DNA from 4 places in the Bradyrhizobium sp. KBS0727 genome. Region 1 is predicted to be linked to each of the others. Evidence: predicted binding sites of a transcription regulator. Region 1 holds the regulator's gene; each other region holds the start of a gene.

Region 1 (4,177 bases):
CGAAGCGGTGCGGATCTTCACCGGCGGTGTCGTCCCCGACGGCGCCGATGCCGTCATCATCCAGGAAGACACCAACGTCCAGGGCGATCACATCACCATCACCGAGACCGCCGTCGCCGGGCGCCACATCCGCCCCGCCGGGGTAGATTTCCGCGAGGGCGACGTCTTGCTGGCGCGCGGCAGCCGCCTCACCGACCGCGATCTGTCGCTCGCCGCCGGCATGAACTATCCGGAGCTTTCGGTGCGCCGCCGCCCGAAGGTCGCGGTACTCGCCACCGGCGACGAGCTGGTGATGCCGGGTGCGACGCCTGGCCCGGGCCAGATCGTTTATTCCAACGGCTACGCCTTGCGCGCGCTGGCGCGGGCCGAGGGCGCCGAGACCATCGACCTCGGGATTGCCGCCGACACGGTGGCCGCTACCACGCAAGGCATCCGCCGCGCCCGCGATTCCGGCGCCGACATCCTGATCACCACGGGCGGGGCTTCGGTCGGCGACCACGACCTGGTCAAGCCGTCGCTGGAGGCCGAGGGCGTCACCATGGCGTTCTGGCGGATCGCGATGCGGCCCGGCAAGCCGATGATGCACGGACGGCTCGGCGGGATGCGGGTGATCGGCCTGCCCGGCAATCCGGTCTCGTCCTATGTCTGCGGGTTCCTGTTTCTGGTGCCGTTGATTCGGGCGCTCTCGGGCCGCAACAGCATCCATCACGCGCGCGAGACCGCCCTGCTCGGCCGCGATCTCGCCGCCAACGACCAGCGCGAAGACTATCTGCGCGCCCGGCTCGAGGAGCGCGCCGACGGCACGCTGACGGCGATGCCCGTCAATCATCAGGATTCCTCGCTGCTTGGAAATCTCGCTGCGGCACGGGCACTTTTGATACGTCCGCCGTTTGCCGCCGCCGCCCCGAAAGGGACGCCTTGCACGTTCTTGCGGCTGCCGGAGTGACGCCCCGAGCGACACCTGCTGCCAAAACCCTGATCGCATTCACCGGAAATTAAGTGGTTGCGGAACACATATCGAACATATAGTGTTCGTTCATGATTTGTTTCGAGAACTAGTGTCTACAAACGAGAGTTTCGGAACTCTCGGCGATCTGGGCCTGAGGTTTCGAAACCGGACGAATACCGCCAACCGGGGGAATGCTCGCGATGCTTACGCGCAAACAGTATGAACTTCTGCGTTTCATCAACGAACGGCTGAAGGAGGCCGGGGTGCCGCCCTCCTTCGACGAAATGAAGGACGCACTCGACCTGCGTTCGAAATCCGGCATCCACCGTCTCATCACCGCATTGGAAGAGCGCGGCTTCATCCGCCGCCTGCCCAACCGCGCCCGGGCCATCGAGGTCATCAAGCTTCCGGAGATTACCGGCGGTGGTAACAACGGCAACGGTCGCCGCGGCTTCACGCCGAGCGTCATCGAGGGCACGCTGGGCAAGGTCCGCGCCACCGGCGCCTCGGCCGCCGAGGATGACGGCAACCGCCCGGTCGCCGTCCCCGTGATGGGCCGGATCGCCGCCGGTACACCGATCGAGGCGCTGCAGACCCGCAGCCACACCATCAGCGTGCCGCCCGACATGCTCGGAAGCGGCGAACATTACGCGCTCGAAGTGCGCGGCGACTCGATGGTCGACGCCGGCATTCTCGACGGCGACATGGCGCTGATCCAGCGCAACGAGACCGCCGACACCGGCGACATCGTGGTGGCCCTGATCGACGAGGAGGAAGCAACCCTGAAGCGCTTCCGCCGCCGCGGCGCCTCGATCGCCCTCGAGCCCGCCAACGCTTCCTACGAGGTCCGCATCCTGCCGCCGAACCGGGTCCGGATTCAGGGCAAGCTGATCGGGCTGTACCGGAAGTACTGATCGGCTCCCGGCAGCCGCCAGCCGCGACATCGAACACAGCCCCGGCCGTCGGCCGGGGTTTTTTGTTGCGCATTTGGAACCAACGCGCGCTAGCGCGTTTGTGATAAAGGCACCGGCGCAGAGTCGCAGAATTGCCCCGAAAGCGGAGGAGACTCAGCGCCAATGTCCACTCTGATAGAGGCCTGTGCCTCCCACAGACACGGGTTAGCTATCTCAATCGAGGGAGCCATCCGATGTGTGACTACAGTCTGCACGCCGTGGCATCGCGCCCCGCCAAGGTCGGAGAGACGCTGATCACCACCACCTTCCGCGGCACGTCGACCCGCGGCTTTGCATCCGAAAACGAACCTGCGGTAGCGGTCTGCATGCTTCCCGGCACCGAGCTCGCCTTCGCGCAGGAGGTCAAATACGATAACCGCTGGATCTGGACGCGCACGCTCGACTGGCGGGTCTGCAAGTTCAACCAGATCGCGCCTGATGTGCCCGATCGTCATCACGACGCGATCGAATTTCCGGACGGAAGCCGTGTGCTGGTGACGCAGCTCTGCGAAGGCCAGCGCGTCAGCGTGCTACAATTGCCGGTGCAACAGCCGGCGGTAGAACGCGCGCCCGCTGCGAGCGAAGTGACATCACCTTCAGCGACATCGATCTTTACCGGCTGATTTCTCGGGACTAGGCTCCGCCGGCAACCGTCGGCGGAGCCCGGTATCGGGGCTGATCATGGTCAACAAGGTCACGTGGCAAAAGGCTGGTCGTGTCACCGAGCCCGGCCGCTACATGTTCCGGTTCGGCTGGCTCACGGTGAGCGCGGACGATCTCGCGATCTGGCAGCAGTTTCCCGATGCGGCGTTTACGCTGGTCAACCTGCCCTCGGAGCCGGATGCGCCGGAGGAATTTCATCTCGGCGCGTTTGAGTTGCCGGCCTCCCCCGTACTCGACGAGCATTGACTTAGCGCCTCACTCTTCCGCCTGCAGGTCGGCGTCCGCCGGCGTCGCATCGACGGCGCGCGGCGACGGCTTGCGCGGCGCCAGCACGGCGCTGTCGGTCTCGCCATCCTCGGCGATCGCCTTGGACCAGGGACGATCGATCCCTCCGGGTTTGACGGCATCGACGACAAATCCGTCGCGGCCGCGCCGCAGCGCCAGCGCGCCCTGCCGGCGCAGGCGCTCGGTGTCGATCGCCGACGCGGCGCAGGCGGCCGGCGACTGCCTTGTGGTCACGATCAGCGCCGCGCGCTCGCAATCATCCGCCAGCGCCTCGGGCCGCAGCGCCCATGCGACCAGCGCGCCACCGGGCGATGCCGTCACGCAGCCGTTGTCGTCGCAGGAGACGCCCTCGCCGAGCGTGGCGTCGTCGGCGGTTCGCGCATCCGCGTCCGCCGCCAGCCACTCCCTGACCAGGAAGGCGTCTTTGGAGCCCTTTGCGGCCTGCATCAAATGCAGCCGGCCGTCCTGGCCGCGCACCCCGACATGGCGGCCATCGGCGGAAATCAGGATGTCGGGTTGCGGCACGCGCGCCGCCCACACCGCCGCGAACAGCATCAGCGCCACGCCGGACCAGCGCAACGGGGTCCGCAACAGGCCAAGCAGGATGATGCCGGCGCTGGCCGCGATCAACGGACCGATGCCGAACGCCGACACCCGGCCGACCGCGCCGGGCAGGCCCGCGACCCATTGCGTGACCCAGATCATCCAGTCGATGCCGAGCCCCATCAGCCACCAGAAAAACCCGTCGAAGCCGAACGGCATCGCCGCGAGGCCGAGCAGCCCCGCCGGCATCACCACTGCCGAGACCACCGGCATCGCCGCAAGATTGGCCAGCACGCCGTAGGGCGTGATGCGGTGAAAGTGAAACGCCGCGTACGGCGTGGTCGCCAGCCCCGCCACCAGCGAGGCCAGCAACAGCACCATGATCTCACGTCCGCCCCACAGCGCCACGCGCGCGGTGGCGGAATGATCTGCCGTCGCGAACAGGCGCGGCATGCCGATCTGCACCAGCGCGACCAAACCTAAGGTCGCCGCAAACGACATCTGAAAACTCGGATGCACCAGGGCTTCCGGCGCGATCGCGAGCACGATCATGGCCGCGACCGCCAGCGTGCGGAAGGTGACGGCGCGGCGGTCGACCATGACCGCGATCAGCACCACCGCGGTCATGAAGAACGAGCGTTGCGTCGCGACCTCGGCGCCCGACAGCAGCAGATAGAAGGCGGCAGCCACCAGTGCCGCCGCCGCCGACCATTTCTTGATCGGATAGGCCGCGGTCAGTGCCGGAAACAGCGCCAGCAGCGCCCGCACCGCAAAGAACACCACG
Region 2 (4,177 bases), 1.1 Mb from region 1:
ACGGCGACGCTCCATGACGCAACCTCCGTTATTTTGCGGGTCCTAACCGCAGGGCTTGAGTACTTTCCGATCTTAATATGTCTCCGCCCGGGAGTCAGTTCCCTACGGGGCATAGTTCCAAATTAGGCCACTGCCGAAATCAAAGAGGCCACTGAGGTCGGAAACAGGTCGGTACCCGTATCCAACTCGGTCGCGTGCTGGAAATGGCTGCCAAAAAGCGTTCGCCTTCCTGGTTCCACCTCCGGCGGCGGAGACGAAAGAGGCCGCCAACTGAGGCGGCCTCTGAGTTCGCTCTAATTGCAGGTATCAATTGGATATTGGTTAGAGCCGCCGATCCCGACGAAGTACTTGTTGCCGGCCTTGCAACGCGCTTTGCATTTGGGAATTTCTTCACGGCATATCGCTATGGCGGAGCCTTGCCTTGCCGCGTCTGGAAGGTTCGCTTTCGCCCAACCCACACACAATGCTCCTTGTTCGGAGCAGGAGCGAGCCGAGGCGGTTTCGATAGAAGCCAGGCCGACGATGCCAATCAACAAAAACATGGAAAATCGCACTTCTATGACCCTCCCTGGGATGCTGAAACGCCCAAGGTTAGGTCAGGTGGGAACCTGCGACAAGGAACCCAAGACGCCGGGATTTAGGACACTCCATAAATCTACTTTGGACACTTGGGGGCAAATACGGAACGTACCCTTGGTACTGGCCGAAATAGGCCACTCGCTGGATCAAACTAGGCCACTAAAGCAAACAGCGTCCCCAAGCCGAATAATGCTTGGTGACGCTGTTCTAAGTCCGGACAATGCAATCCCCCGGTAGCTATCTGTCTTCACGAGGCGTGCCGAGGTTCAATGACCGCTACTCGCAGATTTAAATCAGGCCAGTGATTTAATGTTGGCCGGGAAGGGCCTCGCGATATGAGGGACCTTCGAGACAAGGTGGCTCGTCATTATGGGCGGCAAGTCATTCAGTTTTCACTTTCGTTACCGAATCCGGAAGCTTCGTCACCCACTGAGACGCCGCCCCCGAAGCCACCATTCCTCCGGCGTCTCTGATTTGTCCAAAATGGAAAGAGGCCGCCAACTGAGGCGGGCTCGGCAAGACTAAGCTAGTGCATGGAATTTGATCCAAGGGAGGAAAATATGGTTCGCCTCATTGCCCTCGCTGTTGCTGCTTGTTGTTATTTCCAACCTGGATTGGCTCTGGCGCAGGATGTCGCGAAACAGATATCGGGTAGCTGGAAGCTAACCTCATGGACGATTCAAGTTATCGATGGAGAAGCCGCTCAGCCATTCGGCCCCAATCCGAAAGGCAGGGCAGTCTTCACACCTGACGGATTCTCGGCGTTCATGATCGCCAGACCAGATCGCAAGCCTGCAACGAACGATGCGGAATCGGCCGCGCTCCTCAAATCGCTAATGGTCTACACCGGCAAATTCACAATCGATGGAGACAAGCTTACGACCAACGTCGATCTATCGTGGAACGAGATTTTGACCGGCACGGCCCAAGTCCGGTTCTTCAAGCTGGAGGGAGATAAACTCTCCATTCGAACCGCCGAACAGGCCAGCGCGGTCTATCCCGGCAAGAAGGTGGTGGGCACCCTCACTTGGGAGCGTGAACGCTGAGGGGTTCTCAAAGGGACCACTCCTAAAATTGTAAAGGGACCACTAACCATCTGGCGGGACGGAAAGGGGCCAGCACCCAGCACTTTCAAAAGAACATATTGCGAACATAGAACAAACGTGGTACACGGTTCCCATCAGCCGTCGATTCCCAAAGATTTTGTCGCCCGTTTGTCCCGCTAGCGAATCCCCGCCATAAGGAGCACCACCTATGTCCGCTACTGCCCTGCGTATCGTCGAAGGATCCTCCATGGATAAGACCAAGGCCCTGTCCGCCGCGCTCTCCCAGATCGAGCGCCAGTTCGGCAAGGGCTCGGTGATGAAGCTGGGCAAGAACGACCGCTCGATGGACATCGAAACGATTTCGTCGGGATCGCTGGGGCTCGACATCGCGCTCGGCGTCGGCGGGCTGCCGAAGGGGCGCGTGGTCGAAATCTACGGGCCGGAATCCTCGGGCAAGACCACGCTGGCGCTGCACACGGTGGCGGAAGCCCAGAAGAAGGGCGGCATCTGCGCCTTCATCGACGCCGAACACGCGCTCGACCCGGTCTATGCGCGCAAGCTCGGCGTCAACATCGACGAACTCCTGATCTCGCAGCCCGACACCGGCGAGCAGGCGCTGGAAATCTGCGACACGCTGGTGCGTTCCGGCGCGGTCGACGTGCTGGTGATCGACTCGGTCGCCGCCCTGGTGCCGAAGGCCGAACTCGAGGGCGAGATGGGCGATGCGCTGCCCGGCCTGCAGGCGCGGCTGATGAGCCAGGCGCTACGCAAGCTCACCGCCTCGATCAACAAGTCCCACACCATGGTGATCTTCATCAACCAGATCCGCATGAAGATCGGTGTGATGTATGGTTCGCCGGAAACCACCACCGGCGGCAATGCGCTGAAATTTTACGCCTCCGTCCGCCTCGACATCCGCCGCATCGGCGCCATCAAGGAACGCGACGAAGTGGTCGGCAACCAGACCCGCGTCAAGGTGGTGAAGAACAAGCTGGCGCCGCCGTTCAAGCAGGTCGAATTCGATATCATGTATGGCGAGGGCGTCTCCAAGATGGGCGAAATTCTCGACCTCGGCGTCAAGGCCGGCATCGTCGAGAAATCCGGCGCCTGGTTCTCCTATGACAGCCAGCGGCTCGGGCAGGGCCGCGAAAACTCAAAAGCCTTCCTCAAGGCCAACCCTGATATGACCGCCAAGATCGAGATGGCGATCCGCCAGAACTCCGGCCTGATCGCCGAGCAGATTCTGGCCGGCTCGCCCGAGCGCGACGCCGACGGTGAGGATCCCGAGGCCGAAGAGTGAGGCTTTCCGAGACCTGGTTCGTGTAACCTGAGTTTCGACATGACGGGTGCTGCGGACGTTGAGTTGCCGACGTTCTCAGTGCCCGTTTTTGTTGGTGTGTAGCGAGCGAAGCTATGAAGCGTCTGATCCTGACCGGTTTGCACGGGTTTGTCTTGAGAAAACAGACCGTGCCGATGTCACGGTTTTCTTCAACTTCAAATTCGCGTGGGGCGAATTGCCCACGCCGCAAAATTTGGCTTCCTTTCTTGCTGCGCGTTCTGACCAAGGCCAGGGTGATCACTGGTCCGACTATATCTTACGGCGTGGTCGCGGCGGCAGGGCTCTCGGCCTGATTGAATTCTGCAAACTCTACGATGAGGTTGAATTATGGTTCGATCCGACCCCTTCTGATCAGCTGCAATTGATCTGGTTGCTCGATTTCTTTTCGTCGGATCCCGATATTGATCCAAGTTGAAGATACGTTTGCTTGATATCGATTTTAGCGGCGCGGAGGACGCTTTTCTTGCCAAGGGAAATATCCCGGCCATCCCCGTCACAACGGCTGTATTCGAGACAGCCTCGCTGGGCTGGCAGGCCTATCGATCGGCAACGCCGGAAGCCTGTTTTGATGTGCTGAAAGGAGATTTGAGCGCTTTTGCCGCTGTTGCGACCGGCTCTGGCCGATCTGCTGAAGGAACTTCCCGGCCCCACAGGACTTGGAGCTACGGAGCTGCGGTTGCTAGAACTGGTTGGAGCGGGATACAGACGCCAGAGTGCATTGTTCTATCATCGGGGGCTGCGCCGCACGCGGGTGTTCAGTGAATATGAGCTTGGCTACCTTCTTGATGGTCTTGCACATGGACCGGTACCGGCGCTGGCGGGACTCGATGAGACCCGGTCACTCAGCAGGGAAAATCTCCGCGATCGTGTATCGGCCTATCAGCGTTGCCAGCTGTCGATCACCGACTTCGGCCGAGCGGTTCTTCGCCACGAGGCAGACTTCAGCCGCCACAATCCGATCGACCGCTGGTGGGGCGGCACGCACCTGACCAGCGACCGGATGTGGCGCTGGAATCCGACGCTGGTCGGGCCGTAGCGCGGGCCCGCAGATGCGTTGCGTGCGTCTGCGAATCGGAGCGTTTGTTACTCCGCAGCCTGCGCGTAGTCGGTGACCGGCGGGCACGAGCACACCAGGTTGCGGTCGCCATAGACGTTGTCGACGCGCCCGACCGGGCTCCAGTACTTGTCGGTCCGCGCCGAGCCTGCCGGGAAG
Region 3 (4,177 bases), 570 kb from region 1:
CATGATGATGATGCGCGAGTAGCGCAGGTCTTCTTCGCGGTATTGCGCGCCGGTGCCGCAGCCGAGCGCCTGCATCAGGTCGGCGAGCTGGGCGTTGGCGGTGAGCTTGTCCTTGGTGGCGGAGGCGACGTTGAGGATCTTGCCGCGCAACGGCAGGATCGCCTGGGTCTTGCGGTCGCGCGCCTGCTTGGCGCTGCCGCCGGCCGAGTCACCCTCGACGATGAACAGTTCGGAGCCTTCGGTTGCGGTGTTGGTGCAATCCGAAAGCTTGCCGGGCAGGCGCAGCTTCTTCACCGCGGTCTTGCGCGAGGTTTCCTTTTCGGCGCGGCGGCGCAACCGTTCGTCGGCGCGCTCGATGACGAAATCCAGCAGCTTGTTGGCCTGCAGCGGATTGCCGGACAGCCAGTGGTCGAACGGGTCCTTGATTGCCTGTTCCACGATGCGCTGGGCCTCCGCGGTGGCAAGCCGATCCTTGGTCTGGCCCTGAAACTCCGGTTCGCGCACGAACACCGAGAGCATCACGGCAGCTCCCACCATCACGTCTTCGGAGGTGATGGAGGAGGCGCGCTTGCCCTGGCCGAGACGCTCGGCATGGTCCTTCAGGCCGCGCAGCATGGCGCTGCGCATGCCGGACTCATGGGTGCCGCCGTCCGGCGTCGGCACCGTGTTGCAGTAGGAAGAGAGGAAGCCGTCGGCATCCGCCGTCCATGCGACCGCCCATTCGCAGGCGCCGTGCGAGCCGTTGCGGCCGGATTTTCCGGAGAAGATATCCGGATGCACCAGCGTGTCGGCGTGAATGGCGGCGGCGAGATAGTCCTTGAGGCCGCCCGGGAAGTGGAAGCTGTCCTCGGCCGGCACATCCTCGATGCCCTTCAGAAGCTCGGGATCGCAACGCCAGCGGATTTCGACGCCGCCGAACAGGTAGGCTTTCGAGCGCGTCATCTTGAACAGGCGCTGCGGCCTGAACGCCGCCTTGGCGCCGAAAATATCGGTGTCCGGCTTGAACCGGATGCGCGTGCCGCGGCGGTTGTTGATCTTGCCGAGGTCTTCGAGCTTGCCCTTGGGGTGGCCGCGCTCAAAACTCATCCGGTAGAGTTTTTGGCTGCGCGCGACCTCGACTTCGAGCCGCGAGGAGAGGGCGTTGACCACGGAGACGCCGACGCCGTGCAGGCCGCCCGAGGTCTCGTAAACCTTGGAGTCGAACTTGCCGCCGGAATGCAGCGTGCACATGATGACTTCGAGCGCCGACTTCTTCGGAAATTTCGGATGCGGATCGACGGGAATGCCGCGGCCGTTGTCGGTGACGGTGAGGAACCCGTCGGCGCCGAGTTCGACCTCGATGAAGGACGCGTGTCCCGCCAAGGCCTCGTCCATGGCGTTGTCGATGACTTCGGCGAACAGGTGGTGCAGCGCCTTTTCGTCGGTTCCACCGATATACATGCCGGGGCGGCGGCGCACCGGCTCGAGCCCTTCGAGCACCTCGATGTCGGCGGCGGTGTAGGCGTCTTCAGCGCTGCCTGAACGGGCTGCAGCCTTCATGGGTGTGCGGCCCTTGGATTCCGGCGCCCCAAACAGGTCGCTGGGTGCCTTGGCTTTGGCGTTCGATTTCAATGCTTTGGACATGGTTCTTTATGTGTTGCGCGCGAAATCGCGCAGCGAATCGGTTGCTCTCACTATGCCATGGTTGGGCCAAGAAAGTGACGGCAGGCGGCAGCGGCGTCCGTTGCAACCGCCGATCGGCGCCCTCTATCAGGTCCTGGGTGCCCAAAACAAGGCAATCACGCGCCGTGTCCGCCTTTGTGACTTGAAGTCACGCAATGGGCTGGCGTACCTCTCGTTGGCTGCGGACCCCCCGGGGTTCAGCGGGGGCATACGGGGCGGGGAAGGCATTCAAGGAATGGAAGATTTTGCGCGCGCCCTGACCGATTTCGTGCGCGACCACCAGGGCTGGGCCGCCCCGATCGTGCTTGCGCTGGCGTTCGGCGAGTCACTGGCCTTCATCTCGTTGCTGATACCGGCCTGGGGCGCGCTGGTGGCGATCGGCGCCTTGATCGGTGTGACCGGCATCAGCTTCTGGCCGGTCTGGATCGCTGGCGGCATTGGCGCCGCGCTGGGCGACTGGCTCTCCTACTGGTTCGGTTTCAAATACAAGGAACAGGTCGCCCAGATATGGCCGCTGTCGCGCTTTCCCGAGATACTGCCGCGCGGCGAGGCCTTCGTCAGGAAATGGGGCGTGCCCTCGATTTTCATCGGCCGGTTCTTCGGACCGCTGCGGGCTTCGGTGCCGCTCGCGGCCGGGATTTTCGAGATGTCGTACTGGCAATTCCAGATCGCCAATTTCATCTCGGCGCTGATCTGGTCGGCGGCGCTTTTGCTGTTCGGCGACGTGATCGGCAAGCTCGCCGAATGGCTGTTGCGGGTGGTCTGAAGGGACGAGGGCAGGCGCCGCACCTATGCGGCGTGTTGTACCCCACGGGACGGTGGCTCGGTATCACGCTTCAGCACCTCATATTCTTCCACCATCCGGCGCTGAAAGTGTTCACGTTCAGCCTCAGATCCCGCGGTGTCGTAATGCCAGCGGTAGTGGTCAACGACCTTCTGATGGCCCTCTATGATGAACGTATCCAACTGAAACATGGCCGTCCTCTTCGGCCGCACTCTGATGAGCGGGATCAACTGCGGACAGTGTGAAGGGAAATGTCTCAGCCGTGAGGGCATCGATCGATGCTTGCTCTTGCTGAAGGCGCCGTTCGACATAGCTGCGCTCGAACTCGCTCAGCACGGTTGCAAGCAACCGGCGGTAGCGATGGATATTGTTGCGGTGAGAACGCAGGCGAGCGAGGTTTTCGTCGATCATCGTCGACTCCATGACGGTCTCTTATTTTTCCTTGTCGGGTTGGAAGGGAAGGCCCATGTCGCGCCAGGGCCCGCCCGGTATTGACGGTCATCTCTGGTCAGGCGGCCGCGCATCGCGCCGTTGAGCGCAGTCGCATCGGCTTGCCGCCCGGTGGGTTGCGTGGGCCGCTGCCATCCAGCGCGCAAAGCGCTTCGAGGATGTGGTCGATGTGGACCGGAGCCCTGAGACCGTCAGGCGCGCGCAATGCGGGGCAGGATGCGATGGCGGAAGCGTCGGAAGCCCAGGAAGCGAGAATGGCTCGCTTTTCCGACAGGCTGAGCGCTGGATCGGCAACGACATCGCGGGGATGCTCGAATACCGTGCCGGGATGCAAAAGGGCGTTGAAATCGAAAACGTTGTCGTAAGCGGGCGTCGTCCGCATGGGTGCCTCCATTCATTGACGCGTGGGGAGCGCCGCGCGGGAAGTTCCCGCGCGGCGCAGGCCGGTCCAGACCGCCGGTAAGTTACGCGGCCTTGGATTACGCGGCCTTGGATTCGATTTGGGCGACCTTGGCAGGCGCAGTCCCGTTGATGGCGATGCGGCGCGGCTTCATGGCCTCTGGAATCTCGCGCTGCAATTCGACCAGCAGCAGTCCGTTTTCGAACCGTGCGCCCTTGACCTCGACGTGGTCGGCAAGGGTGAATTGGCGCTTGAAGCTGCGGGTGGAGATGCCGCGATGCAGGAAGGTCTTTTCTTCCTTCTCGGCCTTCTTCCCTTCAAGGGTCAGCACGTTCTGCTCGGCGGTCAGCGTCACCTCGTCCGGCGTATAGCCGGCAAGCGCTACCGAAATCTGGAAACGGTTCTCGTCGAGCTGTTCGATATTATACGGCGGGAAGCTCTCTTCCGCGGTCCGCTGGACCTCGTCGAGAACGTTGAACAGGCGGTCGAAGCCGATGGTCGACCTCCACAGGGGAGTCCAATCATATCTCATAGCCAAATCCTCCTCAGAGCAAGATGGGTACGAGCCGGCGCCGGACACCTGCCGGCGCCCGCCTCAACTACGGGGCCCAAAGGCGCCCCGGCCACACCGGGTGCGGCGAACAAAATAATTGGCAGGCCCGAAAAAAGTTCAAGAGGGGTTCTGAAAAAATTTAGGCCGCCGCCCAAACTGATTAACAGTTGCTTGCCGGCTGACGCTTGCGGCCGGAATAACCCCGCCATACAGGGGTTAGCCGACAAGACAGCGTCATCGCCTTGACGGCGAAACGCTGCTAAAAATGACGCCGCCAACGAGATCAAAAAAAAGCGGGAAAAGCCGCTGATAGCATCGTCTCACAGGG
Region 4 (4,177 bases), 110 kb from region 1:
TGCTGGTGGAACGGTTGATCGAAGGCGACCGGCGCGAGCGGCTGAAGAAGATCGGCGCGCCGCTTACGTTTCGCCGGATCGCAGAGATCGGCGCCAAGCATGCCGCCTGGCTCGCGATCTCATTCGCAACCGGGGGCGCGCTGGTTTTTTATTTTGCCGACGCTCCCCAGCTTATCCGCGCGATTGTGCATGGTGAGGCCTCCGCCTCGGTCTGGACCTGGATCACGGTGTTTGCCGGAACGAGCTATGGCCTGGCAGGCTTTGCGCGCGACCAGGTCTGCACGTTCATGTGCCCGTGGCCGCGACTGCAGGGCGCGATCTGGGATCCCGAAGCCTACACGGTCAACTATCGCGATTATCGCGGCGAACAGCGGACCTCGGCGAAGAAGGCCATCGAGCTGCGAAGTCGCGGCGAAAAGGCCGGGGACTGCGTCGCCTGCAACCTATGTGTCACGGTCTGTCCGATCGGCCTCGACATCCGCGAGGGACCGAACTTCGCCTGCATCAATTGCGGACTCTGCGTCGACGCCTGCGACAACGTGATGGCGTCGCTATCCCGCCCGCGCGGGCTGATCGACTACGAAAGCTGGAACAACATCGAGCGCGAACGTAAGGGCGAAGCCCGCGTTTCACGCCTCGTCCGTCCGAAGACGGTCGGGCTTGCCGGCGCCTGCGTGGCGTTGGCTGCGGGAATGGCCATCATGTTCGCCAACCGCACGACCGGTTCGATCACCGTCGAACATGACCGCAGCCCGCTGGCGGTAATGTTGTCGGACGGCTCAGTCCGCAACGGCTATACGATCAAGCTGCTCAACAAATCCGGTGTGCCGCACGCGTTCGAGTTGAAAGCGGAAGGCGCGGAGGCAAGCCTGACACTTATCGGGGGCGAGCCCGGTAAGCCCGTGACCGTACCGGCCGACGGCTCCGAGGCCGTCCGCGTCGCCGTCACCATGGTCCACCCCGTGAGCGGCAGCATCCGGTTCGTGGCAAGGGACCTTGCAGGAAAGCAGGTGCTTTCGGCGGTCGACCGCTTTGTCGTGCCATAGGCGACCGAACAACGGCTCGGTGCGATCAACCGGATGATCGCTCTAATACCTCGTCCTAGAACGGAATATCGTCGTCCATGTCGTTGTTGCGCGCGCCGGCGCCGGCCGCAACCGCGCGCCGCGGCGCCGAACTGACCGAGCGCTCGGCGCCGAAATCGCCGCCGGAATCGTCCGAGCCGAAGCTGCCGCCAGCGCCGCCGCTGCGGCCGTCGAGCATCGTCAGCGTCGAGTTGAAGCCCTGCAGCACGACTTCGGTCGAGTATTTCTCGACGCCGGCCTGGTCGGTCCATTTGCGGGTCTGCAGCGCGCCCTCGATGTAAACCTTGGCGCCCTTCTTCAGATACTGCTCGGCGACCTTGCAAAGCCCTTCATTGAAGATGACGACGCGGTGCCACTCGGTCTTTTCCTTGCGCTCGCCGGTGTTCTTGTCGCGCCATGTTTCGCTGGTCGCGATGCTCAGATTGGCGATCGGCCGCCCGTCCTGTGTCCGCCGGATTTCCGGATCCTTGCCGAGATTTCCGACCAGAATCACCTTGTTCACGCTTCCCGCCATCGCCGCTCTCCACTCAAAATCACTGTCAAGACATCGCCGGGCCTGCCGTCACACGCCGGCCGCCTGCAGCTTCAACCTGTCGCTTTGTCCGTCATCCTGTCCGACCAAAGGCCAAACCCAGGACCATCCGAAGCGACCCTATACGCTCGCCGGCGTTGCCGACTTAGCGTTCGATCGGCAATCCCCCGGTTATCCACATATAGCACGCCCGAAACCAATGTTCCAGTTTTGTTCCACGCAACCGCACGTCATCCAGTGCTCACTTTGCGCGAGCCCGAAGCGAACCGCCAAAGTGGAACCCGGTTCTTCTCAGCGCGGCCGAAATACCATAAACAAATCATTAACTTGCCGGACCGCATTTCGCCCCCGAGTGTTGCATTTCGGCGACGGCTTTTTCAATCGATCCGGCGTATGGATTGTTCCAACGATGCGGCGCTCGCGTCATCACGAAAACGCTTCGGGACCAACGAGAAGCGGCCAACAGCTGGAGAGTGGACCATGAAGAAGTTTCTGCTGGGCACGGTTGCCCTCGTCGCCTTCGCGGCTCCCGCCGCTGCTGCCGATCTCGCTGCGCGTCCCTACACCAAGGCGCCCGCCCCGATGATCGCTGCCGTCTATGACTGGAGCGGCTTCTACATCGGCGCCAACGGCGGCTGGGGTTCGAGCCGCAACTGCTACACCAACACCGCCATTGGCGGCATCGCCACTGCTCTGGTTGCCGAAGGTTGCCATGACGCGACCGGCGGCACCGCGGGCGGCCAGATCGGCTACCGCTGGCAGGCCGGCAACTGGGTGTTCGGCCTGGAAGCGCAAGGCAACTGGGCTGACTTCCGCGGCAGCAATGCCAGCCTCGCCACGCTCGGCGTCTCGACCAACCGCACCAAGATCGATGCCTTCGGCCTGTTCACCGGCCAGATCGGCTACGCCTGGAACAACGCCCTGCTCTATGTGAAGGGTGGCGCCGCGGTTACCGACAACCGTTATGAAGGCGTGTTGACCGCTACCAACCTCGTGATCGATCGCACCAGCGAAACCCGCTGGGGCGGCGCGGTCGGCGCCGGCGTCGAATTCGGCTTCGCGCCGAACTGGTCGGCCGCAGTCGAATACGACCATCTGTTTATGGGAACGAACGGCAACACCTTCACCAGCGTCAACCCGGTCGCAGGCCTGAACACCCGCACCGACAGCATCAAGCAGGACGCCGACCTCATTACCGTCCGCGTCAACTACCGCTGGGGTGGCCCGGTCATCGCGAAGTACTGATACAAGCAGCGTCAAACAGGATACTGAAAGGCTGGCCTCGCGCCGGCCTTTTTGTTTTTGGGGCCGCAAGTTCCCCCTGCTCCGGCCCGCAGGCTGCGTTATCTTCCGGAGTGTGTTCGCGCTGCTACAGCGTTCCAGGTTGTGACGGGGTAAACTCGTGGTTGAAGTTCAATCGTGAGAATCGGGGAGACTTTCATGAAGAAGCTCATTTCAGCCGCACTTGGCCTCGCTGCGCTCGGCTTGGCCGCGCCCGCCTCAGCCGCCGATCTGGCCGCCCGTCCCTACACCAAGGCGCCTCCGCCCATGGTTGCCGCAATCTACGACTGGAGCGGATTCTATATTGGTATCAACGGTGGCGGCGCATGGTCCCACAAATGCTGGGATACGGGTCCGTTCACCTTCGGTGTGATTGCCGTGTTTACGAGCCCCGGCGGACGTGAAGGTTGTCACGATGCGTCCGGCGGCGTGGTCGGTGGTCAGGCCGGCTACCGCTGGCAGGCCGGCGCCTGGGTGTTCGGATTGGAAGCCCAAGGCGACTGGGCTGATCTGACGGCATCCAATACCAGCTTGATTTTCGTGCCCGGGGGCAGGTTTGTGACTGGCGTCACCAACAACACCAAGATCGACGCGATCGGCGTGTTCACCGGTCAGATCGGTTACGCCTGGAACAACGTGCTGTTCTACGTGAAGGGCGGCGGCATGGTGGTCAACGACAAGTTCCAGGGAACCGCCACCGGTATCGGTACAGTGCTCGATAATGTCAGCGATACCCGCTGGGGCGGCGCAGTTGGAGCCGGCCTCGATTTCGGTATTACGCCGAACGTCGTTTTGGGCATCGACTACGTCCATGGCTTCATGGGCAACCGCAACCTGACCTTTGTTTCCACCACCGGTGCGTTTTCGCGCACCGAGACCATCCGTCAGGACATCGACATGGTCACCGCCCGCCTGAGCTACAAGTTCGGCGGCCCGGTTATCGCCAAGTATTGAGCTTACTGCGTCAACGGACTGCGAAAGGCCGGCCTCGCGCCGGCCTTTTTGTTTGCCTGCTTTCGCATGGCGAAATCGAACCGGTGCGACATTATGTCAAACTGTGACCAAGATGTAACAGCCATCGACTGCACGCCTTGGTAGCTTGGGAACAACGAAAGTCTCCAGAATAGATTCCCAAGGGGTACGAGATGAGAAAATTTCTGCTCGCCGCAGTCGGTGTCGGCGCGCTGGCCCTCACGCCCCCGGCCTCGGCGGCGGATCTCGCCGCCCGCCCCTACAACAAGGCGCCGGCGCCGATGATTGCCGCGGTCTATGACTGGAG

Evidence for each region. Region 1 encodes LexA, which represses DNA repair genes until DNA is damaged. Its sites were predicted from a motif close to TGTTCNNNNTGTGTTCNG; they were not measured.
Region 2: recA (recombinase RecA) is a predicted target of LexA. The motif match lies at 1,715-1,732, and genes of this name have one in related genera.
Region 3: parE (DNA topoisomerase IV subunit B) is a predicted target of LexA. The motif match lies at 1,624-1,641, and genes of this name have one in related genera.
Region 4: FFI89_RS16935 (single-stranded DNA-binding protein) is a predicted target of LexA. The motif match lies at 1,818-1,835, and genes of this name have one in related genera.

The regions. Positions count from the first base shown of each region.
Region 1 is NZ_CP042176.1:3,556,566-3,560,742, reverse strand. Features, by position in the region: gene glp (gephyrin-like molybdotransferase Glp) at 1-946, shown strand, start outside; gene lexA (transcriptional repressor LexA) at 1,150-1,863, shown strand; gene FFI89_RS16415 (hypothetical protein) at 2,097-2,525, shown strand; gene FFI89_RS16410 (hypothetical protein) at 2,584-2,811, shown strand; gene FFI89_RS16405 (ComEC/Rec2 family competence protein) at 2,821-4,177, opposite strand, start outside.
Region 2 is NZ_CP042176.1:4,700,172-4,704,348, reverse strand. Features, by position in the region: gene FFI89_RS34990 (hypothetical protein) at 1-15, opposite strand, end outside; gene FFI89_RS22125 (hypothetical protein) at 294-542, opposite strand; gene FFI89_RS22120 (lipocalin-like domain-containing protein) at 1,140-1,625, shown strand; gene recA (recombinase RecA) at 1,834-2,925, shown strand; gene FFI89_RS34985 (hypothetical protein) at 2,972-3,379, shown strand; gene FFI89_RS34980 (hypothetical protein) at 3,560-4,000, shown strand; gene gcvP (aminomethyl-transferring glycine dehydrogenase) at 4,048-4,177, opposite strand, start outside.
Region 3 is NZ_CP042176.1:4,121,608-4,125,784, reverse strand. Features, by position in the region: gene parE (DNA topoisomerase IV subunit B) at 1-1,623, opposite strand, end outside; gene FFI89_RS19170 (DedA family protein) at 1,898-2,428, shown strand; gene FFI89_RS19165 (hypothetical protein) at 2,588-2,857, opposite strand; gene FFI89_RS19160 (hypothetical protein) at 2,955-3,278, opposite strand; gene FFI89_RS19155 (Hsp20 family protein) at 3,376-3,828, opposite strand.
Region 4 is NZ_CP042176.1:3,665,325-3,669,501, reverse strand. Features, by position in the region: gene ccoG (cytochrome c oxidase accessory protein CcoG) at 1-1,046, shown strand, start outside; gene FFI89_RS16935 (single-stranded DNA-binding protein) at 1,102-1,599, opposite strand; gene FFI89_RS16930 (outer membrane protein) at 2,098-2,862, shown strand; gene FFI89_RS16925 (outer membrane protein) at 3,058-3,852, shown strand; gene FFI89_RS16920 (outer membrane protein) at 4,044-4,177, shown strand, end outside.